One region of the Marinomonas sp. BSi20584 genome, then DNA from elsewhere that is predicted to be linked to it. Evidence: predicted binding sites of a transcription regulator. Region 1 holds the regulator's gene; the other holds the start of a gene.
The links. Region 1 encodes FNR, which switches genes on or off when oxygen is low (the NO sensors DNR and NnrR bind a similar motif). Its sites were predicted from a motif close to TTGATNTANATCAA; they were not measured.
Positions count from the first base shown of each region.

Region 1 (15,656 bases):
ATCATAGAGCAGCAACTTGCTGAGTATTTAGGTGAATCAGAGCAACTAGATGATATTACTCTCGTTGCTCTTAGGAGTCCTTGTTTGTAATGGCAAAGTTACAAACAAGTCGCTTCAATTAAGACCTTTTACTACCTTTCTTCTTGTTGTTATTGCCTTTCGCTTTAGGTTGAACCTTTGGAAATGGTCGCTTTTCAGGTTCCGTACGCAGTACTAAAAACAAATCTGTAACCACTTCTGGAATCTGAGCAATACATGAATTGGTTAACTTTTCGCTTTCGCGAATTTGAACAACTTCTTCATCATCAAACAAATCAGACGCAACCATGATTGGTAATAACAACTCGGCAACGACTTCTTCTTTCTCCGGTTCAAACCAATGACTCTCTGTCATGAACACACCTTCCATAAAACCGGTAGCCCATTCCTGCAATTCACTTAGTTCTTCTGGTGACGAGGCCATTTCAAGTTCGCAAGGCACCATAAATCCATCTTCCGACTCTAACTCTTTTTGAATGTCGATAAAAAGGCGTGAGAGGTACTGAAGTATTTGCTTCTCTTGTTTTTCATTTTCAAATTGCGGAGTGTCTTCAAAAATAACAGGCAGCCACTTATCTTCGGCTGTCAGAACAGGACAAATAGACAGTGCCGTTAAGAAGCCATGAGCCATAACAAAGTTCTGACATTCCTCATGAACTTGATCCGACTCCAAAAAATTTTCTAACGTCTCTAACTCAAGATCATCAAGAGGTTGGTGTGCCATGCAAATGTTTCCCTAATACAAATTAAGTGACTGATTCTAGCGAAAAGAAGGCGAAAAATCGATGCAGAAAGTATCGTGTTAAGGGATAATTCGCAAATGAATCTAAAGAAGCACACACTTTCACGTCTAGGCTACTCAGAATATCGTCCTTTGCAAGAACAGGCGATCGATGCTTTATGCGCAGGACGTGACGTTTTACTAGCTGCACCAACTGGTGGCGGGAAATCTTTGGCATACCAAGCTGCTGGACTTATGCGAAATGGTGTTGCTGTCATTGTTAGTCCTTTGCTATCGCTTATGTCACAGCAAGTAGAAGAATTAAACAAAAAAGGCATACGAGCCAAGTTTCTTAACTCTACTTTGAATCCTGGCGAACAAGATGATCTCATTTGGGCATTGCGGCATCAGCATATTGACTTGCTTTACTTATCACCAGAAAAGCTTGTTCAACCTTCGGTCATAGGCTTTTTACACAGCTTTGAAATTTCGTTATTTGCCATTGACGAAGCTCATTGTATTTCTCAGTGGGGAAATTTTTTTAGGCCAGAATACAGTCAACTTGGACAGCTAAAATCTTCATTCCCCAACGTTCCTATTATTGCTCTTACTGGCACCGTCGATCAAAAAACCATGCTGACGATTCAAGAGTCGTTGCAACTTCAAAATTGCCTGCTGCTACGCAATAGTTTTGATCGTACCAATATCAAGATCCAGATAGCGCAAAAAAGAAAAGCCAAACAGCAGATTTTGTACTTTCTGCATCATGAAGTTCCAGGCGAAACAGGCATTATTTATTGCCGCTCTCGGAAAAAAACTGAAGAGCTAGCAGGGTGGTTGAGCAAACTTGGCTTACCTAGTTTAAGTTATCACGCAGCTATGTTGGAGGAAGACAAACAAAAGAATCACAAGATCTTTGCTGAGCAGCAGGGCACCATAATGGTGGCAACCACTGCTTATGGTATGGGTATTGATATTGCTCATGTACGATTTGTTGTTCATTTAGACTTGCCAAGCAGTCCTGAGTCTTATTTTCAAGAAGTCGGGCGAGCAGGACGTGACGGAAAACCGGCGAAGTCTTTGTTGCTATATGGTTTGCAGGATATGCTTCAAGCACAACAACTGGCAGCACTGCAGCCTTTGGCGGCAGAAAGAGAAATACAACATTTAGGCAGTTTGTTTCGTATTTTAGAAGGACGTGGCTGTAGACGACAAAATTTGCTATCACATTTTGATGAGAGCATTCCTGCTTGCCAGCATTGTGATCGATGTCTTTCAAACAAATCCGAACAGAATATGACGACTGCTAGTCAGAAGCTTTTATCACTCATTTATCACACGAAAGGACTTCAGCCTTTTTCGCTACTTATCCAAATTTTACTTGGGAAGAAAACCAAAGTAGTTTCGGCCGTTGGGGCAGAGTCGTTACCATTATTTGGCAAAGGCAAAGAGTTAAGTGAAGTGCAATGGAAATCAGTTATAAGGCATTTAATTGCCTACGATTATATTACGCTTGGAGTACATAGTGTTTTTGCCGTACATATCAACGAGAAATCACGGAGTGTACTTCAAGGAAAAACACAAATAATCATTCCTAGTGAGCATTATTATCCGGCCCTTCAAGAAGAGCATCTTGCAATAGACAGCATAAATTGGCATAAAATATTGGCTTGGAAGTACAGCTACGGCAAACTGGACTTAAGTGATACCCAACTTAGGTTAATTTGCTTGCATAAGCCAAACTCTATTGCTTCATTGAGTCGCTTAACTGGTTTATCAAAAGAAAAAGTGGCTGATTTTGCTGAGTCGCTCATTAAAATCATTCATGAGGTAGATTTAAAAGAGAAGGCTACATTATGCCCTTAACCTCTCGACAGACGAGCTTAAACTACGACGAAGATGTGTTGAGCATCATTATTGAAAAAGCCGATCATTGCTTTGATAAAGCTGATGCGTTTTTTGGTAATAAATTTAAACGCTCGTCATGTAATTTAAAGCAAAGAGGCAGGGCTGCAGGTACCGCACATCTGCAAAAAAATGAACTGCGGTTTAACCATTTCATGTATCAACAAAGCCCGGCTGAATTCTTAAACACCGTTGTTCCACATGAAGTTGCTCACATCATTGTATTTCAAATTTACGGTAACACGGTGAAACCTCATGGCAAAGAGTGGCAAGCTGTTATGCTTAAGGTATATGGCATCCGACCAAATCGAACACATACCTTTGATGTTCCCCCACAAAAACACGCCTATGAATACCACTGCTCCTGCCAAAAACATCAATTCACTAAACAGCGGCACACCAGAGCTCAGCGCGGCGTTGAATACATCTGCAAAGGTTGTCGCTCAACATTACAATTTATAAGCAAAGATAGCTGATAACCTATAAAAACAGTGAGAAAGTGATTTTTTATACACTTTTGCCTTATATTATCCATTTTTGATGCGGTAGCTTCATGCTTATAGTAATATAGTCGCGTTTTGTTTACAGCGTATATATGATGGATTTATCTACTCGACCTAAAGAAAAGTTAGAGCTAAACAAGCTCCAAAAACGCCTTCGCAGATTAACCGGCCAAGCTATTGCTGACTTCAATATGATTGAAGAAGGTGACAAAGTGATGGTGTGTTTATCTGGAGGCAAAGACTCTTACACTATGCTTGAAATTTTGCGGAACCTTCAGGCTAGCGCACCTATAAATTTTAGTATTGTTGCTGTGAATCTAGATCAGAAGCAACCTGGCTTTCCTGAGCATATCTTACCTGCTTATCTGGAAGAGCTAGGTGTGGATTTTCATATTTTAGAACGCGATACTTACAGCATCGTAAAAGAAATTGTGCCTGAGGGGAAAACCACTTGTGGCTTATGCTCTCGTTTGCGCCGTGGTTCCTTATACGGTTTTGCTGAGGAAATTGGAGCGACTAAAATCGCACTTGGCCATCACAGAGATGATATTCTTGAAACATTATTCTTGAATATGTTTTTTGGTGGTAAGTTAAAGTCTATGCCACCAAAATTGCTAAGCGATGATGGTAAACATATCGTTATCCGTCCTCTTGCTTACTGCAAAGAAGAAGATATTGAAGCCTTCTCTGTGATGAAGGAATATCCTATTATCCCTTGTAACCTTTGTGGCTCTCAAGAGAACTTACAAAGACAAGTCGTAAAAGACATGTTACAAAAGTGGGAAAAAGAATTTCCTGGTAGAACGGAAACCATGTTTTCTGCTATTCAAAATGTCGTTCCATCGCATTTGGCAGACACAAAACTATTCGACTTTAAAGGGTTAAAACAGTCGCCCGCGGCCTTTGACCGATTAAATATTATTTCATTATAGGATAATAGAAATGAACCTAACGCATAAAGCTCTATTGTTAACCGTCGGTATTTTAGGGTCTTCTATCGTCAATGCATCATCCGCTGGAGTTAGTCTAACGAATGATACAGTAAAAGGTGATATTAACTTGAATATGGGAGCGTTCGGCGTTAATGGCGGCGTGACTCATAATGATGACAAAAATACCTCTACTGCACATATAGGTGTCACTGTTGAAGACTCAGATACTAGTGGACCGCTTCAAGCAGGTATTGGTATTAGACTATATGCTATTGATGCAGATTTAGACAAGAAGGACGACTTATCTGTTGCGCTTGCTTTAGGTGGTTGGTACCGATACACCTTACCAGAAGCGAATCGAGTTAGTATCTATGGCTCTGTGTATTACTCACCACAAGTATTATCCATCTCCAACTTAGATCATATGTACACTTATGAATTTCGTGCTGAATACATGACTATGCGCAATGCACGTGCGTTTATTCGATATGGCAAAACAGTAACTGTATATGAAGATGATTCTCGTAAAGAAATTGACAAAGGTCTTTCTATTGGTGCAACAGTAGACTTTTAATAACAGTAAATATTATTTGAAAATAAAAAGGTGGCTTATGCCACCTTTTTATTTGTTAACATTCGAGCATTATTCACCATCATAAGCGCAAAGGCTAAAAACAGGTATTTCACTGTCTCTTAGTTTTTGACTTCCGCCTAGATCAGGCAAATCTATAATAGCTGCCACTTCTTTTATATTCGCACCTTGGCTGGTCAATAGTTTGATAGCGGCAAATAGGGTACCACCAGTCGCTATCAAATCATCAAATAACAATACTTCATCGCCCGCTTTCACTGCGCCTTCTTGGATCTCCAATTCCGCTTCACCGTATTCCAAAGCGTATTTTTGTGAAATGGTTTTTCCTGGAAGCTTGCCCTTTTTACGCACTAAGATAAGCGGCTTTTGCAGTTCATAGGCTAAAACAGCAGCAATTAAAAAGCCTCGAGCATCAATGCAGGCAATATGAGTGATATCTGTTGCAATGTAGCGATGCACATAAGCATCAACAACCATTCTCATGCCTTTAGGGTCACTAAAAATGGGAGTAATGTCTCGAAAGCTTATACCTTGTTTTGGCCAGTCTTCTATTGTTTGTATTAGGGATTTAACGTAAAAATCGTCGTAAAGCATGCCTGTTGGGCCTCATCATATCAATCAAATGCGGGCGATTTTACCACAATCACTAGCAACCCCAACGAGTTTTTGCATTTCAGGGAAGTCGATTATTTCTATTTCCTTGCCATCAACATGTATTAACTCATTTTTTTGAAAACGGGTGATGACACGACTAACAGTTTCAACTGCCAATCCAAGGTAGTTACCAATTTCCCCGCGCGACATAGATAAACGAAAAGAGCTCGCTGAATAACCACGCTTTTTGAAACGATTAGATAGATTCAAAAGGAAAGAAGCAACTTTCTCATCAGCATTCTTTTTCCCTAACAATACCATCATCTGTTGGTCGTCGGATATTTTACGGCTCATCACCTTAAATATCTGATGCTTCAAAGAAGGGATATGAGAAGACAGCTCTTCAAGATGACTAAATGGAATCTCGCACACTGTTGTTGTTTCCAGTGCCTTTGCAGAAACAGGGTAGACGTTTGAATCAATCCCGCTTAAACCGACTAATTCACTGGGGCAATAAAAGCCTGTAATTTGCTCTTCGCCGACGGACGTAATATTGAATGTTTTTAAAGTGCCAGAGCGTACAGCATAAACTGAATCAAACGCTTCGCCTTGGCGAAACAAAAACTCGCCCTTTTTTAGTGGTTTCTTACGCTCTATTATTTGATCTAATTTATTAATATCTTCATCAGCTAATGCTATTGGAAGGCAAAGGGCGCTTAAGCTACAGTTCTGGCATTGCGAAGTAAGCGTACTGTTGAATCGTGACTGTGTGTGTGTCAATGACATGTGAATCTCCCTGATCTCGATCTATATAACTTTAGAGTATTTTATGGCGCCGTTGAGATATTTATCAAAAACCATACAAATACAGCGAATTAATAATCTACCGCGCTCTGTAACTTTAATAGTGGTCTGCATTCCACTACGATCAATATCTAACATACCATCTTTAGTCATGGGAGTTAGATTTTCCATCTCTTCAAAAAAGTACTCGAAGAAGCTAATATTATATTTTTGCTCAATAATGGCAGTGTTCAACTCAAATTGAGAAATTAGCGTCATTATAACTTGATGTCGAATTCTGTCATCTAGATCACTAATATACCCTTTAGCTATAGCTAATTGACCTTTCTCAATACTACTCCTATAAATTGATAAGTCAGTATGGTTCTGAATATAAACACCATTTAAATCACTAATAGCAGAAACGCCAAATGCGACCAAATCTGTGCCAGCATGTGTTGTATAGCCCTGAAAGTTACGCTGTAGCTTGCCTTGTTTTTGAGCTATCGCCAAGCTATCAGTTGATTTTGCAAAATGATCCATGCCGATATATTCATAACCAGCAGCTATCAAATACTCAATACTCATTTTCAACAAATCAAGTTTCATACTTGATACGGGCAAACTATCATCTGAAATCAGTCTTTGAGCACGGAATCGATCAGGTAAATGAGCGTAATTGAACAGCGAAATTCGCTCTGGTGATAATTCAATCACTTGCGCCAAAGTCTCTCTAAAGCCTTCTATAGATTGATATGGCAAGCCATAAATTAGATCAAAATTAATTGACTTAATGTCTAATTCACGAGCATCTTTTACAAGATCTGCAACCATTTTAACGGGTTGAACACGATGGATGGCCTCTTGTACCTTGATGTCAAAGTCTTGCACACCAATACTAATTCGGTTAATTCCCTTTTCAGTTAATAACTTCAGCTTAGATCGACTTATTTCTCTAGGATCTATTTCAATGCTGTAATCTTGCGTTCCGTCATTAATTAAATTGAAGTGTTGCTGAATATTATCAAATAGCACCTCAATTAATTCTTCGGTCAAAAAAGTAGGGGTGCCACCACCAAAATGTAACTGCGTAACTTCTCTTGAGTGATCAAGCATAAGGCTGCGTAATCTCATTTCTTCGCCGAGTAGTTCAACGTATTCGGCGCCTTTATCGTACTGCTTAGTCACAATCTTATTACAGGCGCAGTAGTAACAAAGGTGAGCGCAAAACGGAATATGAAAATACAAACTAAGAGGCGCTTCGGAAGGCGTTAACATCTTATCAATAAGCGCAATTTTACTAATACTTGAGTCAAATTGCGGTGCCGTTGGGTAAGATGTATAACGAGGCCCAGATAGATCGTACTTAGCGATAAGTGAAGAATCCCAAATCATGATGTGTTCCTATTAAAATTTCTAATAGGAGTTTACACTTTAGTGAAAAGCCATTTGCTGACCCAGATCAAGGATTTTCATACTGCAACTAAAACCTTTCTCTATGTTGTTGGTAATAATGCATCTAGCAAGGTTCTAACCATCGATCTAATCTGGTCTAATAGCGTTTTTTTTGAAAACTATGAACATGAATTCTCTCCCTTTATACCTCGCCCACGGTGCTGGTGCTGGTCACAATCACACCTTTTTAAAGCAACTTTGTGACGCAATATCCGAGCAAAGACAGCAAGCTGCGATACCAGTAACTTTTTCATATATGCAAGAGCAAGAGCGTTTAGGAAAGAAAAGGCCACCACCTAGATTTAACACCCTTGTTCCTGAATTTGCTGAGCATATTGTGGATGAGAATAGCTGTATTGTTGCTGGGAAATCCATGGGAGGTCGAGTAGCTACACAACTAACACATCTACCCATGGTGAAAGCTGTAGTATGTTTCGGTTTTCCTTTCTACCCAGCCGGAAAGCCCGAAAAAAATAGATTATCGTTTCTTGCTGAACTAAAAGCACCATGTTTGATTATTCAAGGCACAAGAGATCAATTAGGTTCGTACGATTGGGTTAGTAAGCAAATATTGCCTGACAATGTGAATATTCTTTGGATAGAAGGTGCGGACCATGACTTTAAAACGCTAAAAAAATACAATAAAAGTATAGAAGACACTGTTTTAGAAATAGCTATTCACACGAAAAACTGGCTAGAGAAGAATATCGAAACCGAAGCTTAACCTATTGAGAGAAATATTATGGAACACCAAGCTCAGCTTGATGCAACAGATTTACTTTGCCCTGAACCCGTAATGATGCTTCATGTAGAGATGCGAAAACTGGCTGCGAAGGAGGTGCTAAAAGTCATTGCGACTGATCCATCAACGACAAGAGATATTCCAAAGTTCTGCCAATTTCTTGGCCACAAGCTTATTCGACAAGATCAAGAAGGGGAGATTTATTACTATTGGATCGAAAAGAAAGGCTAATAAGAAACAAGAGCAAACAAAAAGAAGCCCAGATTATCTAATAATCTGGGCTTCTTTTAAGTAACTAGCGCTAAAAGTTGATCGTGAATTAAGCTACCTTTAGCTTTTTTGTAGGCTCTTTTTGACCAAGAATAGCGCTTTGGTAAGTATGCGCAAAACTAGAGAAAGCAACATCAATATCCAATCGAAGCTGGCGAGCAACATCGTTAGATGAAATCAAACCACGAATAGCCTTGGTATCTTCATCAATAACAAGCAAATGCTGCAGCTTATTGTTACGCTGACTAAACAAAAGTGATTCAATATCTGAATGCTTAAGAGATGTATACGATAGAGCAAGTAACACTTCTTTAGCTCTCATCAAATCTGCAACCATCAATTCTGAACGTTGAAAACCATTTGCTACCTGTTTAATGAAGACATCTTCAGACAAGTCTTCAAGACTAATAACGCCAACAAAGCGATTATCTGCATCGACTACGATTTTCATGCGTACATGTTCTTTTCTCATCAACTGAACAAGCTCATCTGCACGAGTATTTGATTCAATTACGCGTGGGCCGGCCGTTTGAAAATCAGTAAAGACTGATAAAGCAGAAGAATAAAGGTTTATATTTTCTGTAGTTGCAGGCCAAGTTAGTTGGTTAACGTCTTTTGTAGATACATAAGTTAGTGTTTTCATGATTAATCCCCAGTGTAAAAAATAAAATAGCTAAAGCGTGGGTGAGTTATATCAGTGAAAACGGTGGGGCTCTTGGATTGATGCTACTACTAATTTTAGCAATAACAGGTAAGCGATAATTTAGAAAAGGCGTTGGAGTTAAAGCTGAGGGATGAGTCCGAAATGGAATAAATACAATAAAGCCGCTATCTGCTCCATTATCTTGATCTGGGACAACGACTTCATCACATCTTTGCTCTACAGTAGGTTCTAGCCAGCGAAATTGATTTACTTCTTGAGCATTGGCGCGCTGAGATATCGTCAATAAAGACGATATAATCACGGTAATGATCATTAGTAATTGAATTTTCATGGCAACACCTAATCCTTGTTTTGTCTAATAAATATAGGCTTGCTCCTGCCTAAATCCCAGCCTTTTTTACAAAATGCCGCATTTTTTCACGATCAGACACTTTGTCTAACAATTGTGATGCAAATAAGGGAGCCATGATTAAAGATACATAAAAAAATATTTGGCCATGGCATTGATAAAATTGGCACATATTCTCGTCGCCATAACAAATACGAAAAAGCATTACCAGCTATGGGTTAATGCTTTTTATTATCATTGCTCACTTTTTATGCCGGCAGCATAATGGTTGCTTCACCTGTTACAACCACTTTACCGTCACACTCGCACACTGTTTTTAGTGTTGCACGGCGACGACGTTCATTGATATCAGTAACCGTTACAGTCGTAACCACTTCTTGACCAACAAAAACCGGAGAGCGGAACTTTAGCGTTTGCTCTAAATAAATACAGCCAGGTCCTGGCAATTGAGTACCTATCGCTGCTGAGATAAAGCCAGCTGTCAGCATGCCATGGGCAATTGGCTGACCGAAAGAAGTCGTTGCTGCATATTCAGCATCTAAATGAACAGGGTTTGTATCACCTGTTACATCAGCAAAAGCTTGTACATCTGCTTGTGTAACCACTTTGCGATATTCAACACTTTGATCAATTGAAAGTTGCTCTAATGTATAGCCTGTAGTCATTACCAATCCTTATTTAGTCATTTTCGGTTATGGTACACTCTCGCCGGACTATTCTTAAGAGGTATCTATGGTTAAGTTGGTAATTTTTGATTGGGACGGTACCTTATTCGACTCCATCGACAATATATGTCATAGCATGTTGCAGGCTGGCCACTTGGCAAGAGCACCAACAAGAGCAAAAGATGATATAAAAAATATCATTGGTTTATCTCTCGATAAAGCCGTAGATACGGTTTGGCCAGAGTTATCTTTAAATAAACAAAATACAATTATCGAGCACTACAAGACTATTTATGTAGCATTAGATCAAACGCCGCCATTAGCTTATCCCGGAGTTATAGGCGTATTAAATAAACTGCAATCTGCAGGTATAAAAATGGCGGTAGCCACGGGTAAAAGTCGTCGAGGGCTTGAAAGAGTAATGTCTCTAACTAATACAAGAGATTACTTTGTCGCATCCCGCTGTGCCGATGAAGCCATATCGAAACCACACCCGTTAATGCTGGAGCAAATACTAGCTGAGCTAAATCTTTTGCCTGAACATGCCATCATGATTGGCGATACAGAATATGATTTAAACATGGCAACAAGTGCTGGAATGAAAAGCATTGGAGTAACTTATGGTGCACATCAAGAAGAACGATTAAGAGCTTGCCAACCGCATGCGCTAATAAACGATTTCAATCAATTATCAAATATTTTAGGGCTATAACAAATGAGCTGGACAGAAGACGAAGATCGCAAGCAGTCACTTAGTGAAACCTCAAGCGAACATACACGCACAGGGAAGAAGATCGAAAAAGATAGTACTGACCCAAATAAAGAGATTTGGTCATTACTAGAGAAAACACTCAGTGAGAATCTTATCGAGAAGCGTCGCACTAGACGCTGGAGAATCTTCTTTCGCTTTACCACGCTCGCGATTTTCTTAGCGGTAGTTGGTGGTTGGTTTGCAAAATCTAATTTTCAAGATGTCAGTTTAGAAGGTGATATAGTTGCCATGATTCAAATGCGTGGCGTTATTGGCGCTGATAACGAGATAGAATCCTCTGAGTTTGTTGGCTTGCTTGATGCCGCTTACCAAAACTCTCGCCTAAAAGGTGTGGTCATTGAAATGAACAGCCCAGGCGGAAGTCCAGTTCATTCTGGTATTATTTACGATGCCATTCGCGCGAAAGAACAAAACTATCCAGACATTCCGGTTCTAGTGGTTGTTGAAGACATGGCCGCTTCCGGTGGTTACTACATAGCTTCAGCAGCAAATGAAATCTACGCCGATAAAGCCAGCTTAGTTGGCTCAATTGGTGTTATTTCCTCCGGCTTTGACGCAAGTAACTTGCTTGAAAAAATTGGTGTGGAACGACGCACTTTTACAGCAGGGCGCAACAAGGCTTTTCTTGACCCATTCGCCCCAATGACCGAAGAAGCAAAAGTGAAATGGCAAGCAGTATTAGATGAAACTCATCAACAGTTCATCAATGCTGTAAAAGAAGGTCGTGGGGATAGGCTTGTTATTACGGATGATGTCTTCTCAGGTATGGTATTTACTGGTTCACAAGCCATCAAGATTGGTTTGATCGATGGTTTGGCAAGCGTAACTGATATATTGGACACGCGTTTCCCCGATGCAGAGCCTGTTGTCTATGAGCCGAAACAAGATTCATGGAAAGAGCTAGCTAAAGAGTTTGGTGTTGAAATGGCGACAAGAGTTATAAACACTACCAGCATCCAATAAATATCAGCTTGATAACATTAAAGATCAGCCAGTACCACTAAGCTCCTGCGGGAGCTTTTTTATTGTCTAAAATATACCAAAGCAAAAAAATGAAAGCTGCCAGTAACTCACCATCTTGTTTTACAAGAAAGATAAGTTTGATAAACTAAATACTTAATTTATTTAATTTGAATCTTAAACGATCAGTAGGATGATATATGGCTCGCAAAGCAAACATAGCAAGAGAAGAAATTCACCAAGCCTGCTGGGAGTTGATAGAAAAGAACAGCTTCCCAAATATTCCTCGTTTAACCGAATACTTTCTACAAAAGGACGGACGTCGCTGCTCAAACACTACCTTCCTGAATGCAATTACTGACTGGGAAGAAGCCTACAAAGAACAGCAACAACACGAATTAAGCGAACTCAATGATGTATTGCTTCCTGTTTTTAAGCGCTTTTCAAGAGAAGTAACTCAAAATCTAGGGAAATTGCTTGATGAAAAATCGTCCGAAATTGAGCAACACCAAAAACTCAAGCAAGAAGCAACACGAAGTGGTTATATGTCTTTATCTTCAGCATTAATCGAATTACAAACAGCATATGATTCATTAATGTCAGAGCACAAAAAAGTAGGTGATGAAGCAGAAACCTTTAAACAAAAATTTGCATTTAGTGAGCAAAGATACCAAGAAGTGATTGCTCAAAACTCTGTATTAACCAGCCAGATCAAACAAGAAGAAAAAGATAACGCCGAACTCAGAATTAACCTTGCTCAAAAAGAAGTAGATCTTGCCAAACAAGACAATCAAATTGCTAAGCTCACTGAAGAAAACGCGAAACTTGCAGCATTCCTAGAAGAAAACCAACAAAATAAAATAAAAAATGATGCGAAAAAGTGGCAAGAAATGACGAAAAAACTCGATGCCTTAACCAGCTCAGTAAAAACCATGCAACGCAAAGATAGAGGCACGAAACAATAACCGTTATAATAAGTTACTCGCCATATCCGCGCATTCATAATTAAGAAGAGAAGATGAGCTACAAGCAATCAGCCGTTCGTGATTTATCCACCATCAAAGACTTCATTCGTTGGACATTCAGTCGCTTTAAACAGGCAGACTTGTTTTACGGTCATGGTACAGACAATCCATGGGATGAAGCTGTTCATCTTGTTATGGGGGCATTAAAACTTCCACTCGACTTTGATCGTGATATGTTGGATTGCGCATTGACCTACAATGAAAAGAAACACATTCTTAAGCTAGTTCAAACTCGCATCACTAAACGCGAGCCATTGCCTTACCTTCTAGGGGAAGCTTGGTTTATGGGACTACCGTTTAAAGTTACCAAAGACACATTGATTCCTCGCTCTCCAATCATATCTTTGTTGGAAAGTGAATTTGCACCTTGGCTTAAAAACTATCCGTTGAATATTTTAGACATGTGCACTGGCTCTGGTTGTTTGGGTATTGCGGCAGCTTTAGTCTTTGACGATGCAGAAGTCGATATTTCCGATATCAGTGAACCCGCATTATTAGTTGCCAATGAAAATATTGTCCGTCATCAAGTCGAAGAGCGAGTTCATGCCATTCATTCAGATATGTTTAAAGGCTTGGCAGGCAAACAATATGACCTGATCATTTGTAATCCACCCTATGTGGATGCAGACGACTTTGAAAATGCACCTGCAGAATTTCATAATGAGCCTGAATTAGCCTTAACATCCGGTGAAGATGGCCTCAATTTCACCCATGAATTTTTAGCCCAAGTCGCGCATTATCTGCAAGATGACGGTATATTAGTCTACGAAGTAGGAAATACTGAAACAGCCTTACAAGCCGCTTATCCTAATATTCCCTTTATGTGGGTAGAATTAGAGCAGGGTGGTAACGGTGTTTTTATCCTAACTAAAGAACAACTTAGCGAACTATTACAAGAGCAGAAATAAACTATGTCTGGTAATACATTTGGAACACTTTTTAAAGTCACCACCTTTGGTGAAAGTCATGGTCTTGCGCTTGGCGCCATTGTTGATGGTTGCCCACCAGGAATTGAGCTTTGCGAAGCTGATTTACAACGTGATTTAGATCTACGTAAACCCGGCACATCGAAACACACAACACAGCGTCGTGAAGCCGATGAAGTGAAAATCATGTCTGGTGTTTTTGAAGGCAAAACCACTGGAACACCGATTGGTTTAATAATCGAAAACACCGATCAGCGCTCAAAAGATTATGGCAACATCGCAGATACTTTCCGTCCTGCTCATGCTGATTATACCTATGATCAAAAATATGGCTTCCGCGATTATCGTGGTGGCGGTCGTTCATCCGCTCGTGAAACAGCAATGCGCGTGGCTGCTGGTGCTATTGCCAAGAAATACTTGAAGCAACAATTTGGTATCGAAATCCAAGGTTTCTTGTCACAACTTGGTCCAATCAAATTGGAAGTCAAAGATTTAAGCCAAGTCTACGATAACAGCTTCTTTAGCCCAGATCCCGATGCTATTCCGGAACTTGAGGAATATATGACTGCACTTCGTCGCGAAGGCGATTCAGTCGGTGCAAAAATCACCGTTATCGCTAAAAATGTTATGCCTGGTTTAGGGGCGCCTGTATTTGATCGCCTAGATGCAGACATTGCAAAAGCCATCATGAGTATTAACGCGGTGAAAGGCGTAGAAATTGGTGACGGTTTTGATGTTGTAGAGCAAAAAGGCAGCCAGCACCGTGACGAAATGACGCCAGAAGGTTTTTTAAGCAATCATGCAGGCGGTGTACTAGGTGGCATTTCTTCTGGGCAAGATATTGTTGTCCATATGGCTCTAAAACCAACATCCAGTATTACTATCCCTGGTAAAAGTATCGACCGTGCTGGTAATCCAATAGAAGTTATCACCAAAGGCCGCCATGATCCTTGTGTTGGTATTCGTGCTACACCTATTGCTGAGGCAATGTTAGCCTTGACCATTATGGATCATTTGTTAAGACACAGAGCACAAAATGCCGATGTAGTTTGCCCAACGCCCATTATTAAAGGGCAAGCTTAGATTTAATAATAGTCTAAATACCAAGCCGCTATTAACAACGTAGCGGCTTTTTTATTTTTATACTTTTTGAAATTGAGGCGTAAATGACTACTAAACTAGGTTCCACCGTCATTCGAGTTTGTGTTGGATCAACTAATCCCGTCAAAGTAAATGCTGCAAGACAGGCTTTTTCACAGGTATTTCCTAATCACACCATTCATTGTGAAGAAATGCATACTCCGTCTGATGTTGCTGATCAACCGATGACAGAAGCAGAAACACGCCTTGGTGCACAAAACCGTGCTAGGTATTGTTCAGAACATAGCGCGAGCACAGACATGAACTTCTTTGTAGCCATGGAAGGTGGCGTCGATGAATTCGAGGAGGGCGCCGCGACCTTTGCTTATGTTGCCATTTTAAATAGTAATGGTGAACTAATGACCGGCCGTTCAGCTAATTTACCTCTACCCAATAAGGTTTATCAGCGCTTACAAGCCAATGAAGAACTAGGGCTAGTGATGGATGAGCTATTTAATACCGATAACATTCGACAAAAAGGCGGCGCCATCGGCTTATTTACAAACCATGCCGCTACAAGAGAAAGCGTGTATACCCAAGCATTAGTGCTTGCGTTAGCTCCAGTTCTTCATCCTGAACATTATTAATATACATAAATTAAGCAATATATAAGTTGAAA
Region 1 covers NZ_KZ454869.1:132,774-148,429, forward strand. The annotation lists gene TY87_RS02245 (fused response regulator/phosphatase) at 1-90, shown strand, start outside; gene TY87_RS02250 (YecA/YgfB family protein) at 119-763, opposite strand; gene TY87_RS02255 (RecQ family ATP-dependent DNA helicase) at 860-2,626, shown strand; gene TY87_RS02260 (SprT family zinc-dependent metalloprotease) at 2,662-3,141, shown strand; gene ttcA (tRNA 2-thiocytidine(32) synthetase TtcA) at 3,261-4,100, shown strand; gene TY87_RS02270 (YfaZ family outer membrane protein) at 4,111-4,674, shown strand; gene TY87_RS02275 (adenine phosphoribosyltransferase) at 4,744-5,286, opposite strand; gene fnr (fumarate/nitrate reduction transcriptional regulator Fnr) at 5,311-6,072, opposite strand; gene hemN (oxygen-independent coproporphyrinogen III oxidase) at 6,094-7,464, opposite strand; gene TY87_RS02290 (alpha/beta family hydrolase) at 7,652-8,248, shown strand; gene tusA (sulfurtransferase TusA) at 8,267-8,497, shown strand; gene TY87_RS02300 (CBS domain-containing protein) at 8,586-9,179, opposite strand; gene TY87_RS02305 (hypothetical protein) at 9,226-9,531, opposite strand; gene TY87_RS02310 (MaoC family dehydratase) at 9,798-10,214, opposite strand; gene TY87_RS02315 (HAD-IA family hydrolase) at 10,282-10,926, shown strand; gene sppA (signal peptide peptidase SppA) at 10,930-11,949, shown strand; gene TY87_RS02325 (hypothetical protein) at 12,147-12,911, shown strand; gene prmB (50S ribosomal protein L3 N(5)-glutamine methyltransferase) at 12,965-13,879, shown strand; gene aroC (chorismate synthase) at 13,883-14,980, shown strand; gene yjjX (inosine/xanthosine triphosphatase) at 15,064-15,624, shown strand.

Region 2 (15,656 bases), on a different contig from region 1:
AATTCAGCAGGTTTTGCTGCAGGTTCAGCTATCAAGTAATCAGCTTGAAGAATTAAGCTTGGTATTGAATACGGTTGAGCAATCAATTGGGGTTTTGGGTGCGAACGTTGATGAAATTAATTTGGTGCTTGGGGTTATTCAAGGCATTTCGGAACAGACAAATCTTTTGGCTTTGAATGCCGCCATTGAAGCTGCCAGAGCAGGTGAGCAAGGGCGAGGTTTTGCTGTAGTAGCAGATGAAGTGAGAGGGCTGGCTCAACGTAGTCAACAAAGTACGATAGAGATTAAAGACATACTTGATAAGCTCCAACTTAGTGCTATAAAGGCGACAGAGGAAATGAGCGAATCCCTTAAACGACGAGAAGCAGTTGTTGAGGCAATGGCAAAAATTAATGAGATTATTCATTCTAGCAGCCAATCAATTAGAAATTTGACACAAATGAATGTTCAGGTTTCTACCGCAGCCTACCAACAATCTCAGGTAGCTAGTGATATTGCTAAAAACGTTGTTGGTATTGCCGAACTTGCTAAAAACATTGGTGAGGATTCTTCTCATACAGCGGAACAAATGGCTTTGTTAGAAGATCAGGCTCATGTGATTAAAGAGGTGAGCGATAAATTCAAAGTTTGATAGCAAATCTTAGGCTTTTGAAGATTTTGAATAGAATGGACCAAATTTGTCTTTTGCTCCTAGGTTACTTTACATGAGCCAGTGATATTTAACGGAGTATCTGTGTGAAAGTAGTAAATCAAAGGATAAAACTGTTGGTCATTGCCATAGTTTTGATGAATTTAACAGCATGCTCGTTATTTTCGAATAATGGTTATCACGGTGGTGATCATCGTGGTGGTGGTCCTACAGGTTCACTGACTGGATCTGCCAGTGCCGCTAAAGTTGAACCTGCTAAAAAGGGGGATGCTGGTAAAAATGCAGTCAACGAAGACGATGATATCTACACTGGAGGAGATCATCGTGGTGGTGGTCCGACAGGAGCATTGAGTCAATAAGCCGTATTAAGCTATATCAAAAATAGTAACCTCAGCCCGAGTCATTGATAGCCAATGCTCGGGCTTTTTTATGCCTATTCATCAAACCGTCATGGCAAGTCTTTATCTTTAAGTGAGAATCATAAAATGCACTGATGTGTAATTTCACTAAAGGGGTAAAAAAATGACAAGTAAGGTCTGGTTGGCAAGTTTGGTTTCTGTTGGTGTTTTATCGGGTTGCGCGAATAATTTAGTAACGGCACCGACGTCTAGTTTTGTAGATAACTTCCCAAAGCAAGGTAGTGAGTTACCGTATTCCGTATTGCGTGATGATCTGATTGATAGTAAAACGAATCAGCCATTTGAAATTCGTAATGGTGGTTTTGGTTCTGCCATGACAGCGAACCCTAATCAAGCTAACCAGTTTTATGCTCTAACTGACCGTGGGCCGAATGCTGATTATAGTGGTGAATATGGTAAAGGTAAGAGCTTCCCTGTGGCGTCTTATACTCCACGTATCGGTTTGTTTGAAGTTTCTGCTGATGGCAAGGTTTCGATGGTAAAAAGTATTTTACTGAAACGCCCAGAAGGTAGTTTGATTTCCGGTTTGCCGAATACGTCGGCGTTAGGTGGTACAGGGGAAACGCCTTATCATTCAAATGGTCAACCTGTTTTAATGAATGATAATAAGCCTTATGACAAAGCAACCAACGCAATTAAATTAGACGATTACGGTTTAGATGGTGAAGGTTTAGTCGCTCTGAAAGACGGAACTTTTTGGGTGAGTGATGAATATGGTCCACATATTGTCCACTTTGACAGTAATGGTGTTGAGATTGGTCGTATTAATGCCTTTAAAGATGACAGCCGTGATATTTATCACCTGCCTGCCGTATTTCAGCATCGTCGTGCTAACCGAGGTATGGAAGGTTTAGCCATCACACCAGATGAAACTACCTTAGTAGGTATGATGCAATCGACGCTGCAGAACCCTGATAAAGCTGCACAAAAATCGGATTTGACTCGTATTGTGACAGTGAATTTAATCACAGGTAAAACTGAACAGTATTTGTATCGCCAAGAACAAAATGAAAACTCTAATTCTGAAATATCTACTTTAACAGCTAATAAGTTTTTGGTTATCGAGCGAGATGGTGCTTTTCTTTTCGGAGGTCCAGATGGTGAATCGAAAGCTAAGCCGAATGCTCAAAAGCATATTTATCGTATTGACTTAAGCACAGGAACGTCGCTTTCTAATGTCGCTTTGTCCTCTTCTATTACTCGTGATGAGAGCCATGGGTTAATGATTGATGGCTTAACGTTAGAGCAGTTCACTATTAAAAATGGCTGGGAAGCGTTAGCAGAAAAGGGAATTAAACCAGTTAACAAAACATTAGTGGTAGATATGGTGAAAGCCGTTGCTTATCCGCACGATAAAATGGAAGGTTTGTGGGTGATTGATGGACATCATCTTGGTGTGCTGAACGATGATGATTTTGCTACTTGGTCGACCAAAGGCAAACTAGAACAAAAGCACCTTGATAAAAACACTATTGATTCGAATCGACTCTATATTATTAAAGCGGATTTAATGGGTAAGTAACTACTTTTCCCATTTAAATATTCTTTTAAAAAAGGAATGCCAAAAGGTATTCCTTTTTATTGATATTTCGTAAACAACTATTCTTGTATGGTTTTTATTTTTGAGTTGAATTTTTTGGCCTCATTTATAATAAAATCTGAAAACAGTTTTACATGACTAGGTTGGGCTCTGTTTTTCAAGCTCACTAAATAAATCTCCCTTTCTAAATCGACATCTTCAAAAGGCACAATAGCAATATTTTGATGCTTAAATTGAAATAACGTTAAACCGCTGGTAATGCCAATACCATAGTTAGCAGAAATAAGCCCCATCATGGTCGTGAGTTGTTGCACTTCTAAAGAGTACTTAATTTGTTTTCCTTGGCTTTCAAATAGCTTGTCTGTGTATTGGCGGATGCTTGTACGTTGACTAAAGCCAATAAATGGATATTTGTAAAGATCGTTGAGTTTCACTTTTTTGTTTTGTGCCAGAGGGTGATTGACGTGACATAGTAAATAAAATTTATCCGAGAATAGGTAGCGGGAATCAAAAATATTAGTAGCGGGTTGGCTGGCAGTGAGCGCCAAATCTGCTTGGCTATTTACAATGGATTTGAGGCATTGATTCCATTGAGTATCATTTAATTTTATTTGGGTCTGTGGGTGCATCGTGCTGTATTGGGCTAGTATTTCAGGTAGCCATTCTACCGCGAGCGATGGTAGTACGCTCAATGTTAGTGTGCCATCTTTTCCTGAAGCTCGAGCTTCAATTTCATTGATGGCTTCATCGTAATCTAAGATGAGGCGGCGTGCGATTTCGATAAAATGAATACCATTAGCGTTTAACTCAACCTTACGTGTATCTCTATCAAATAAACGGTAACCGATTTCATCTTCAAGACTGGCAATTAAGGTACTAAAAGCTGGCTGTGAAAGATTAAAGCGCTTGGCCGCTTGAGTAAAGCTATCATGGTCACTTAGCGCTAAAAATGCACGTAACTGTTTTATAGATAAATTCATTATTTTTCTTTTTTATGCGTTTAGGTTGATTCTCATTAAATCATTTTTATTCAAAACGATACTAACCATCTAAGTTGTAAGCGTCAAATTATGGCGATGTGACGGTGTAATATTTTTTAATTTTATTTGAATTTAATATATACCTATTTGATTTTTAAATATGTTTTTGTTTTTTTAATTTGAATATCCATTAAGCTCATTTGTTTTTTCGATTGGAGTCTTTTACTTGTTTAATGGTAGAAATAAAGCCTGATTATGTTCGCTTTCATCTTTGAAAGCAGTCACATTGCTTCAAATATAATAATAAGGAGTTGCTCAATGTTGGCATTCTGGGGTTTCTGCACCATAGCGGTGTTATTGACGCTTATCATGACCAAACGTATGTCGGTCGTTGTGGCCTTAGTTTTGGTTCCTATCGTGTTTGGATTATTGGCGGGTTTAAGTTCTGAATTAGGTGGTTATATTTTAGACGGGCTGAAAAGCGTGGCACCTACCGGAATTATGCTGACATTCGCTATTTTGTATTTTTCTGTGATGAATGATGCTGGGATGTTTGATCCAATGATTAAAGGGATCATTAAATTTGGCGGACAAGATCCAATCAAAATCGCGGTTGGTACTGCGCTGATTGCTATGTTAGCGCATTTGGATGGTTCTGGTGCATCTACTTTTTTAGTTTGTATTCCTGCCATGATACCTATTTATGATCGATTAGGAATGGATCGTAAAGTGCTTGCCTGTATTGCTGCATTAGGGGCTGGCACGATGAATATTGTGCCTTGGGGTGGCCCAACATTACGAGCTTCTTCTTCATTAGGTATCGATATCTCTGAGCTATTCAACCCAATTATTCCTGCGCTTGGAGCAGGGGTATTAACTGTTCTTGCTGTGTCTTTTTGGTTGGGTAAAAAAGAAAAAGTGCGTTTGACAAATGCCGGCACGTTGGGGAGTGGTTCATCGTTTGTTGGTATTGATGATAGCGAAGATGAGGACAAAGCTAACCTAAAACGTCCTAAGTTATTTCTGTTTAATTTATTACTTACAGTAGGTGCTTTGACGGCACTGGTTACGAAAAGTGTGCCTTTACCGGCTGTATTTGTTATTGCTTTACCTATTGCCTTGTTGGTGAATTACCCGAATGTAAAGTTACAACAAGCTCGTATTACGGCCCATGGTCACGCAGCTATTTTGATGATTTCAATTATTTTTGCCGCGGGCGTGTTTACTGGCATCCTCAAGGGATCAGGCATGATTAAAGCATTGGCAACTTCACTGGTGGGTATTGTTCCAGAAAGTCTAGGTGCACATTTTCCTCTTTTGACTGCTATTACATCTATGCCTGCAAGTTTGTTGTTTGACCCTGATTCATATTACTTCGGAGTGTTGCCTGTTTTAGCGCATGCGGCTGAAGCTTTAGGAGCAAGTGGTATTGAAGTAGCTCGCGGTGCTTTACTCGGTCAAATGACAACGGGTTTTCCAGTGAGTCCTTTGACTGCATCAACTTTCTTATTAGTTGGGTTAGCGGGTGTTGATCTTGCTGATCACCAAAAGAAGACCATTCCATTAGCGTTTTTAGTGACTATGGTGATGACTTTAGTTGCTGTGATTACGGGTGCATTAAGTATTTAAGCCGAAGGGGATTTATCATTATTATTTGGTGATATTTCCCTTCTGTAGTGCACTTATACTGGCGCTTTTCTAATAATTTATTGGATCAAATAAGAGCATGAAAAAAATCAGAATTGGTTCTGGTGCAGGTTACGCAGGTGATCGAATAGAGCCAGCGGTAGAGTTGGCTCAAAAAGGTCAATTAGATTATTTAGTATTTGAATGTCTTGCTGAGCGAACCATCGCCATAGGTCAAAAGCAAAAAAAGCAGAACGCGAGCAAAGGTTACAACGAATTGTTAGAAGCTCGAATGAGAGCAGTACTGCCAAGCTGTTATAAGAACGAGGTGCGGATTATTACTAATATGGGCGCTGCTAATCCTATTGCAGCTGGACATGTGGTAATGAGTGTTGCTAAGGAGTTGGGCTTAAAGTCATTTAAAGTGGCGGTGGTCACTGGTGACGATGTGTTGCCTGAACTGAAGAGATTGGATTTAAAGCTGATAGAGGCGGGTGTTGCTTTATCTCACAGTGGCAAAGATATCTTATCGGCTAATGCTTATATGGGGATTGAAGGCTTAGTTGAAGCATTGGAAAGCGGAGCCAATATGGTGATTGCAGGTCGAGTTGCTGACCCTTCTTTGTTTCTTGCTCCTATGGTGCATGAGTTTGGTTGGTCCCGAGATGATTGGAGGAAATTGGGAAAAGGTACGTGCATAGGTCATTTGCTTGAGTGTGCAGGCCAAATAACTGGCGGGTATTTTGCTGATCCTGGTGTTAAGGATGTGATGAATTTGGCTCGTCTTGGTTTTCCTCTTGCTGAGGTTGAGGAGTCTGGTGATGCGATTATCACAAAAGTCGAAGGTTCTGGTGGTGTGGTTTGTGAAGCCACTTGCAAAGAGCAGCTGTTGTATGAAATCCACCGACCTGATCAGTATTTTACTCCTGATGTTGTTGCAGATTTCTCAAATGTCACTTTTCAACAAGAAGCTGAGAATCGTGTTGCTGTAAAAGACGCAAGTGGTTTGCCTCGAACAGATACATTAAAGGTGTCTGTAGGGTATAACGATGGTTTTATTGGCGAAGGTGAAATTTCGTATGCAGGACCAAATGCGGTAGCTAGAGGTCAACTAGCGCTTGATATTGTAAAAGAGCGTTTTGCTATTTGTGGCTTTGAGCCTGTTGAAGCTCGCTATGATTTAATTGGCGTGAATGCATTACATGGTGAAACAAGATCAGCTCAAAATGAACCTTATGAAATTCGTGCTCGTGTAGCGGTTCGTTGCTCAACATTAGAAGAAGCTATATCGGTAGGTAATGAAGTTGAAACTTTATACACCAATGGACCTGCGGGTGGCGGTGGTGTTATGAAGTCTGCGAAAGAAGTACTAGCTATGGATTCTAGTTTGATTCCCCGATCTCAGGTTCACGCTATGATTACAATTTTAGAGGGTTAAGCAATGAAATTACGTGACATCGCTCATTCCCGTACAGGTGATAAGGGCAATATCTCAAACATCTCTCTTATTGTTTATGACATTAATGATTATGTGCTGATTAAAGACGCTGTGACGGCAGAGAAAGTACAAAATTGGTTTGGTGATATTGTCTCTGGTGAAGTTGTGCGCTACGAACTACCGGCTATCGGTGCATTAAATTTTGTTATGTATGAAGCGTTAGGTGGTGGTGTTACTCGCTCTTTGGCTCTCGATATACATGGTAAGGGTCTCAGCTCAGCTTTGTTAGATTTTGATATTTAGCTGTTTTTTAAGCCTGCCACAAAAATTGATGACAGGCTTTTTATCTTTATACTCTCTTCTTGTACCAGTCTTGATATTTCTCCTTTCTATTTATTTTTAATCTGATGCCTGATTAATAACTGTATTAACGTCAAAAATTCAGTACATTATAAGAGAGCTATCGTTCCTTGTATTCTTCTAGTTATGGCGTTTGTCCTAAGAAAGATTATATGAATTTAGAATCGTTATTTTCCGTTGCTCCCTATAATTGGAGCTCGATTGCTACTGCTATTTTTTGTGGCGTTATTGTTGGCTTAGAGCGACAACTGAGAGGTAAGCCCGTAGGAATCAGAACCTCAGCGTTAATCGTATTGGGGACTTATGTGTTTATTGCATCGTCGATGTTTGTTGCTGCTGAGACTACAGATCCATCGCGAATCATAGGTCAGGTGATTACGGGGATTGGCTTTCTGGGGGCTGGAGTTATGTTGTCTAAAGATGGTGCGGTTATTGGTGTTACCTCGGCTGCGACGATTTGGACTCTGGCCGCAATCGGTGTGTGCATTGCTATTATTGGCTCTTATGTGGCGATAAAGCTGTCTTTTATCGTAGTCGCTATATTATATGGTGTCGATATTCTTGAAGAATATTCGTCGGCTTTTACGCGGGGGGTACATTCTAAATACAGTCGGTGGCGCAAGAGAGATTAAATAATACTTAAGACAATATTGGAGGTGGAGATGGTTTCAGGTTATCGAGTTAGTAGTCATCGTGAAGAAATGGATTTTGATGCCATTCATACTTATATATCAAGCACTTATTGGGCGGAAGGCATCCCTAAAGAAACGTTTAAAAAGGCCTTAGATAATTCGTTGTGCTTTGGTGTGTTTTCGTCTGAAGGTAAGCAAGTTGGTTTTGCTCGAATGATAACGGATCAGGCAACTTTTGCGTACTTGGCCGATGTTTTTATTGATGAAGCTCATCGTGGTAAAGGGTTGTCAAAATGGCTCATGCAAGAAGTCCATGACCACCCATCGCTACAGGGATTACGAAGAATCTTGTTGGCAACCCGAGATGCGCATAGCTTGTATCAACAGTTTGGCTATACACCATTAAGTTCACCATCAACCTTTATGCAAAAATGGCAGCCTGACATTTATAAGGGATAGTTTACTCAGATAGTTCTACACAATTACGTCCTTTATCTTTACCTCTGTAGAGTGCTTTGTCTGCGCGTTTTATCATTTTTAGAGCGTTATCATTATCTTGATGGCGCTCAGTTAGTCCTTGTGTGATCGTGAGTGCAAGGCTAAATTTACTGAATTTTTGTTTTTCTATTGTCGTTTTCAATTTATCCGCTATGACGGCTGCATCATGTTTTGCTGTGTTTGGTAAGATAATGATGAACTCTTCTCCTCCAAATCGGGCAATAATGTCGTTTTTTCTTATTGCTTGTGAGAGGGTGTTAGCTATTTCTATCAGACATACATCACCAATATCATGACCATACATGTCGTTTATTTTTTTAAAGTAGTCAATATCAATGAGAATAAGGCTTAAAGGCAAATTAGCCGTGTTTGCATTGTCTAACTCTGTACTAAAATGAAGGTTTAAGCCTCTTCTATTGAATAATCCTGTTAAGGGGTCTTGGATATTTTCATTTTTCAGCTGTTGTGTAAGTTCAGCGTACCTTTTTAAAAAGAAGCGGCCAAAGACGCCACTAAAAATAATGGAAATTGTTAACCAAAAACCTCGATCGATTGATTTTTGTTGAGAGTGAATCTCCCCTGTTAAATCGGTAATGTGCTGACTAAAAATGGTCGCTAATATGACGCCTAGGGCAAGTATGATCGTAATAATTAATGATTCGCGGTAACCCCCAATTAGAGCTGCAAAAATAGGGCATAAGGGTAAAATACAGGCTGCCTGACTATTGACTCCTCCCGAGAGTGCTAATGTGGGAAGAAGGATGATAACGGCGGTACATAGAGAAAGAATAATCTCTAGTTTGGGTAGAATATAGAAGCGAACAATTACATATAGCGCTGTGACTATTACTAAGTCTAGTAAAATGATTACTGTAAATTGAATTGGCAGATCAACAATTAAAGGTCGAAATATCAGAGCAAAAAAAATGGTAATAATAGACAGCTCAATTATTCTTAAAGTGAGCTTATGATTTAGGTCTACTTGAGTGTTATTTGGCATAATCTTGTGCCATTGTCCTTTTTAGATACAAATAATGAGTATTAAAGATTCATACTAATCAATCGCTAGTTGTATTTTATAGCGATATGCTTGTTCGATTTTTCAATTTTAGCCTTCGTCTTGTCTCTTTTTTGTGATGAAAAAAGACAAAATCTAGCAAGTGATTTCTAAGTAAAGTAAACCAAGCAAATAAAAGACAACTATATGCTAGATTTGTTCTCTATGTTGTTATGTGTTGTAAGGAGTGTTAAATGAAAGTAAGAAATCGTTTTATTGCGTTTGGTGCTTTGTGGTGTGGTTTTGTTACTTTACCAGCTATGGCTGCCACATTTGAAGTGCCACGGTCTTTTGAGATCATGTATGTCGATCTTGAAAGCGCAGGTCATTTTGGTAATGATTTTAAAGTAGATATTGATGAAGGTCAGCATCAGATAGTTGTGCGTTTTAACAAGTTGTTGCGAAGCGGTGGTGATACACAAAAATATCAATCTGAACCAATTGTTTTGGATTTACAGTTTGAAAAGAATACCTATTTTACGCTGAAAGCACCTTATATATCGACTCAAAAGCAGGCCGAGGCCAATGCCAAAGACCCACAATTTACGATTTATGATAACGTAAATGGTCAAGATGTTGACTACAAACAACAAAGCTTGAAAACTAAATCTGGACTTCAGAACACCCGTGATTTTGTTACAGAAATTGAGCGACTAACCGCCAAAAATTCACCGAGCAATACTAACTCTGGTTCTGGTTCTGGTTCTGGTTCTGGTCCAGTACCTGCTCCTGTTATTATGACAGAAGACGTTGCGTTAGAAATGATGCAATTTTGGTATAATCAATCCGACGAAGTGACTCGTAAAGATGCGCGTATCTGGATAGCAGATGATATGTATAAGCCAACAGTTGCTAATATCCAGCTGGAAATGTTTCAATTTTGGTTCAATAAAGCAGACAAAGAAGCGAAAAAAGCCTTACAGGTTTGGCTTGTTGAATAGCACATGTACTTTAATAAATTAAAAAAGCGCCCAATGAAAATCTGGGCGTTTTTTTGATCCATCGTATTTTAGTTAAGTGTCGGTTTGTGCTTTGGCGTACTTTTGGTTGAATTTATCGTTTACCCAAAGTGCCAATAATATAACCCCGCCACCAATGGCTAGACGTAAAATATCGGCATCTCTGTTCCAAAAAATCACATTGACGACAATTCCAGCAGGTATTAAAAGGTTATTAGCAACAGCAAGAGTGCCAATATCCACCATTGTAGCGCCCTTATTCCAAGCAAAATAACCTAAGCCAGAAGCAACTATGCCAAGATAAGTCAAAATTGACCATTGAAGCGTTGTTGTTGGTAGTTTATCTGGATTTCCTAATGCTAAGAAACAAGGAATAACAACGGCCAAGGCTCCAAGGAAAAACCAGCCAAATACCGTACGTTGTGATAGATCTGGGCGTTCCTTTGCAATAATACGTTTATAACCAACTTGTCCTGAAGCAAAGCAAATGTTAGCACCTTGAACGATTAACAATCCTTTAATAAACCCTTCGTCTACTCCTTGGTAGCGAATGGCAACAGCTCCAAGAATGGCTAAGATTGCACTAATGGCAAAGCCTATATTAAGACGGCGATCTAGCATGTCATTAATTAGAGTGACATATAGTGGTGTCATAACTGTAAATAGTAAAACCTCAGGAACGGATAAATATAGGAAGGATTGATAATAAAACCCATACATAATGCCAAGCTGTAGAGCGCCGCATACCATTAATTTAAAAGCGATTTTTGCTTCAATCTGACGTAGTTTTAAGAAGGGCAAAAAAACCACAGTTGCAAGTGTTACACGCATTAAAACAGAGAACCAGGCGTCGACCTGACCGGCAAGATACACCCCAATCAAGCTAAACGAAAAAGCCCAAAGTAAGGTCACTGCAATTAATATTGGCATATTGGTTTATTCCAGATGAAAATTTTCGCAAAGTTTACCGATTTATAGGTGAATGGTAAAATAGTTTACTTTATTATTTTCTTTGGTTTACTAGTGTGTGCAGTCTGATCTTTTATCGGACGGGTCTTTTTATCTGCAAGATTGAGTGAAAAGTGATTTGATTTAGGTAGTTGATCTTTTGTTGACCTACCTAGGGTATTGTCGACATTGTCCTTTGAGTTACCGCAAAACCTTGATCTAGATTAATAATTTTATTTTTCATCCTGTTACCTTTTTTGTCACAGACATTTTATTGATCAAAAAAAGGAATCGATTATGAAAGCTCTACTTCCTGTCGCTCTTGTTTCTGCGCTTTGCTCATCAGTTGCATTGGCTCATAATGCAGGGGATGTTTTTGCTCGTGCAGGCCTTGCAGTAGTGATGCCAAACGAAAGCAGTGATGATGTATTGAATAAAGGTGAATTGGAGCTTGATAGCGATACTCAAGTTGGCGTTACTCTTACCTACATGCTGACAGATCAGTTTGGTGTTGAGTTGCTAGCTGCTTCGCCTTTTACTCATAAGGTATCGACTAAAGGTTTAGGTGAAGTGGCTGAAGTATCGCATTTACCGCCTTCTTTAATGGCGCAATATTATTTTGGTCAGGCAAATAGCAAAATCCGTCCTTATATTGGCGCTGGCTTGAATTATACTATTTTCTTTGATGAAAAAGGTAAAGGTGCATTGGCTGGTACTGATGTGAGTCTCGATAATTCTTTTGGTCTAGCTGCTCAAGTAGGTGTTGATGTCAATTTTGCTGAAAACTGGTTTGCTAACGCGTCTCTCTGGTACATGGATATTAATACTGATGTGCATACAACAGTAGGAACCTTTAACGCTGATATTGATCCTATTACCTTCATGGCAAGTGTTGGTTATACTTTCTAATAACGAGTATTTAAGAAAAGCAAAGGCTTTGATTTTTTGAATCAAAGCCTTTTTTCGTTGTGTTGTTTTATAGGACTGGGGTAGGCTTTTCATTTTTACATAGCTATTTTGTCTCTCTTGGAAAAACGATGTTATTAGATTTTTTATCCGAACTTGAACACCGTTGCAGTGTATTTTTGCAAGCTCAAGGGCATGCGGATTCTGCTCATGATTTGAACCATATTTCCCGAGTGGTAAAAGTAGCAAAACAACTTGCGATTGAAGAGGGAGCAGACTTGGCTGTTGTGGTTCCTGCTGCTTGGCTGCATGATTGCGTTTCTTTGCCTAAAAACCATCCAGAGCGTCATTTAGCCTCTACATTGGCAGGAGATAGAGCTATTAACTTCTTGGCCTCAATTCATTATCCAAGCGAATATTATGGTGCGATACATCATGCTATTCGCGCTCATAGTTTTAGTGCCAATATCTCGCCAGAAACTCCTGAAGCTAAAATAGTACAAGATGCTGATCGGTTAGATGCATTGGGTGCAATCGGTATTGCTCGATGTATGCAAGTAAGTGGAGCACTAAATCGTCCTTTATATTCCCTTAATGACCCGTTTTGCGAAATACGAGAGCCTGATGATACGTTTTATTCTATAGACCATTTTTATAACAAGTTGTTTCATATTGCAGATAGCTTGAATACGCCTTCAGCGCGGTTGGAGGGCAAAAGACGAGAAAGAGTAATGCGTATATTTTTAGGTGATCTAGCATTAGAGGTTTAATTTAAACCTCTTCTACACTTTGTCATTAATAGCGTGCAAATTTGTTAGCATTTTTGCGCCAATTTCTAAGAATTTCTTCAGTTCTTCATCACTAACATCTGCTCTCATTTCTTTTAGAACCGCTTTGTCTGCTTTTGCTAATTGTTGATAAAATCCTAAGCCTTTCTCGGTTAATAGAAGAAACTGACTACGTTTATCATGTGGATTCTGGGTCTTAATAACAAGCTCTTGGTTCACTACTTCTTGAACCAATCGAGTGACTTGGCCTTTGTCTCTTTCGGTTATATCTGCAAGATAATTTGCCGTGCAGTTCTCTGTCTCATGGATATGTTTCAGAATCATAAAATATAAAGGAGAGAGTGGTAATCCTTTTTCTTTCATGATGTTTTTCATTGAAGCTTTTAATCCACCGATTGTATTTATGAGAAGAGTTTGTAGTTCTGACTCGTAATGCTGCATAGAAAATTCCAATGTAGTTGACTATGTCAACATAATTTAATATAGTTGACTTTGTCAATTTAATTTACCGTATTAACCTTATCATTCACTGCGAGCAGATCTATGTCAAAGAAAGTTCAAAAAATTGCTATTATCGTTAGTTTTGTTATTGCTATAGGAGGTTCTTTAACCCTACTAATGACTTGGAAGAATATTGGTTTTACTGATGGCTTTATGGGGGCTTGGCTTTCCTCTTTTGCTCTATGTGTTTTATGTATTGCGCCAATTGGCGGTGTCATTGCCTTTATGATTAATCGCCTTGTTAATTTAGTTTTTCCACGTTTGTCGTCTGTGAAGAAAAATATTGTGTTTGGACTTATTATGGCGGTATTGATGGAATCTATCATGGCCGTTGTGACAACCATGAATCTACACGGCTTTATGGTGCTAAAAGATTTTATTGATTTTTGGCTTGTGACGTTTGTTTCAGCCTTACCTGCTGGATTGGCTATTTCCGTGCTGATGTCTCTTGTTATTAAACCCAAATTAGCTGCTTTTTGGGCTAAGCCTGCATAAGTTTGTTTAAGGTTAGTTGGTGTTTAGGAGAGAGCTTCAGCGAGCTTGATTTGGACTAAGACAGAGCTTTCGTCCTTTTCTAGTTCTAGGTTGCGGATAGGGAATGGTGTTGCTTTGTGCTGATAGGGATTTTCAATAGTAGATAAATGAAATTTATTAACAGAAAACTACTTAAGTAAAGCCATAAAAGCTAGAAAACAAGACGCTAAGCCTAGCTTGTAAACATAGGCTGTTAGCTACTAAAAGCGTCTTGTTTAACCTTTATAAGGTAGGGAATCTAGCTAGGCGAATAACAAGTAACAGTTGCCCTGCTCTATACCGACTGTCGCTTTTTTGAGGTGGCTTCCCTGGCATGGGCCGGTAATACATGTACCGTCTAGTGGAGAGAAAAGAGCGCCATGATGATGACATTTTAAATAATCACCTTCCTCATCTAACGCAGGATCAGAAGACCAATTAAGTTGCTTTTTTTGATGAGGGCATAAGTTTTCATAAGCAAGAATTTGACCTTGTTGCTTAGTTACTAAAAAGTTATATTTTTCTACTGTTATGTTTAATGCTTTGCCTTCAGGAAGGTTTTGCGCATCAGGGATAAGGTATTTATTAAACACGTGATTACCGCACTTTTTTATAATGAATGTTGTTTACTTCAGTAGAATTGACGCTTTCCATAATCATGCGAACTAGAGTGAGAACAAAAATCCTCACATTTTAGTGGTGTTTTCTTTCAATTCTACCGCTGACTAAGTGAATAAAGTTCAGCAAAATGTCAGTTAAATAAACTTTCCGTGAGCAAAGACTCTAAAGCGCTATGAGCGATGAGTCAATATGCAAGAATTGAGTTAGTTGATTTTAGGTCGTTGCTTGCTTTCGGCAAGCTCCCTATACTTACCCGCTATGACTAAAAAAACTCCGGCAAAATCTTCACGTAAGTCCCCGACTCAAAAGAAAAAAACATCACAATCTTCCTTTTTGAAGAGGCTGTTCTGTGCCCTTTTTAAATGGGGGGTAATTATTGCTTTGATAGGAAGTATTCCTTTCGCTGGTTGGGTATGGTGGCTAAATGGGCAAGTTGTTAGCCGTTTTGAAGGGCAGAAATGGCAAGTGCCTTCAGAGGTCTACAGTGCACCTGTTATATTATCAAGTGGAGCACCTTGGAAAAAGCAAGACCTCGAAAGTTTATTGGAAGAAACTGGTTACCGATTTGGTCGAAATAGTCAAAACGTTGGCTGGGCTGCTCGTAGTCAAACGAAAGTCAGTGCACATTTGCGTTCCTATGTTGATCATTTGGGATTTCATGAAAGTGAAAGGCGTATTTTTTCGTTCCAAGATGGTCGCTTAGTTATTCAAGCATTGAATGGTGATGAAATAGACGAGGCAAGGATAGAGCCTCAGCGTATTGGCTTCTTGTATGGCGGTAATACAGAAAGCCGTCAAATTTTAACATATGATGATATTCCTAAGCCCCTGATTGATATTTTGATTGCGGTAGAGGATCAGGATTTTTATCAGCATTGGGGAATTTCTCCGACTGGTATTGCGCGAGCTGCGCTAGTTAACTTAACTCATGGCTCACGACGCCAAGGTGGCTCTACCTTAACTCAGCAGCTTGTGAAGAATATGTATTTGAGTTCTGAGCGAACTTACACGCGAAAGCTGACTGAAGTGGTGATGAGCTTACTGCTTGAGTACCATTATTCGAAAGAGGCCATTATCACGGCTTACATGAACGAAGTGTATTTAGCTCAGTTGGGCAGCAGTGCCTTGCATGGTTTTGCTGCGGCTAGCCAGCATTTTTTTGGTCGCCCGTTGAATGAACTAAATATCGATGAATTTGCTCTGTTAGTTGGTATGGTTAAA
Region 2 covers NZ_KZ454870.1:117,258-132,913, forward strand. The annotation lists gene TY87_RS03345 (methyl-accepting chemotaxis protein) at 1-631, shown strand, start outside; gene TY87_RS03350 (hypothetical protein) at 736-1,008, shown strand; gene TY87_RS03355 (esterase-like activity of phytase family protein) at 1,172-2,590, shown strand; gene TY87_RS03360 (LysR family transcriptional regulator) at 2,668-3,588, opposite strand; gene TY87_RS03365 (CitMHS family transporter) at 3,907-5,217, shown strand; gene TY87_RS03370 (acyclic terpene utilization AtuA family protein) at 5,315-6,652, shown strand; gene TY87_RS03375 (AtuA-related protein) at 6,656-6,955, shown strand; gene TY87_RS03380 (MgtC/SapB family protein) at 7,165-7,644, shown strand; gene TY87_RS03385 (GNAT family N-acetyltransferase) at 7,675-8,103, shown strand; gene TY87_RS03390 (GGDEF domain-containing protein) at 8,105-9,142, opposite strand; gene TY87_RS03395 (YccT family protein) at 9,394-10,140, shown strand; gene TY87_RS03400 (carboxylate/amino acid/amine transporter) at 10,213-11,088, opposite strand; gene TY87_RS03405 (OmpW family outer membrane protein) at 11,404-12,015, shown strand; gene TY87_RS03410 (HD domain-containing protein) at 12,144-12,782, shown strand; gene TY87_RS03415 (MarR family winged helix-turn-helix transcriptional regulator) at 12,795-13,241, opposite strand; gene TY87_RS03420 (DUF2798 domain-containing protein) at 13,344-13,796, shown strand; gene TY87_RS03425 (Rieske (2Fe-2S) protein) at 14,078-14,407, opposite strand; gene TY87_RS03430 (transglycosylase domain-containing protein) at 14,817-15,656, shown strand, end outside.
Region 2: the regulator FNR is predicted to act here: its motif matches at 11,321-11,334, upstream of TY87_RS03405 (OmpW family outer membrane protein).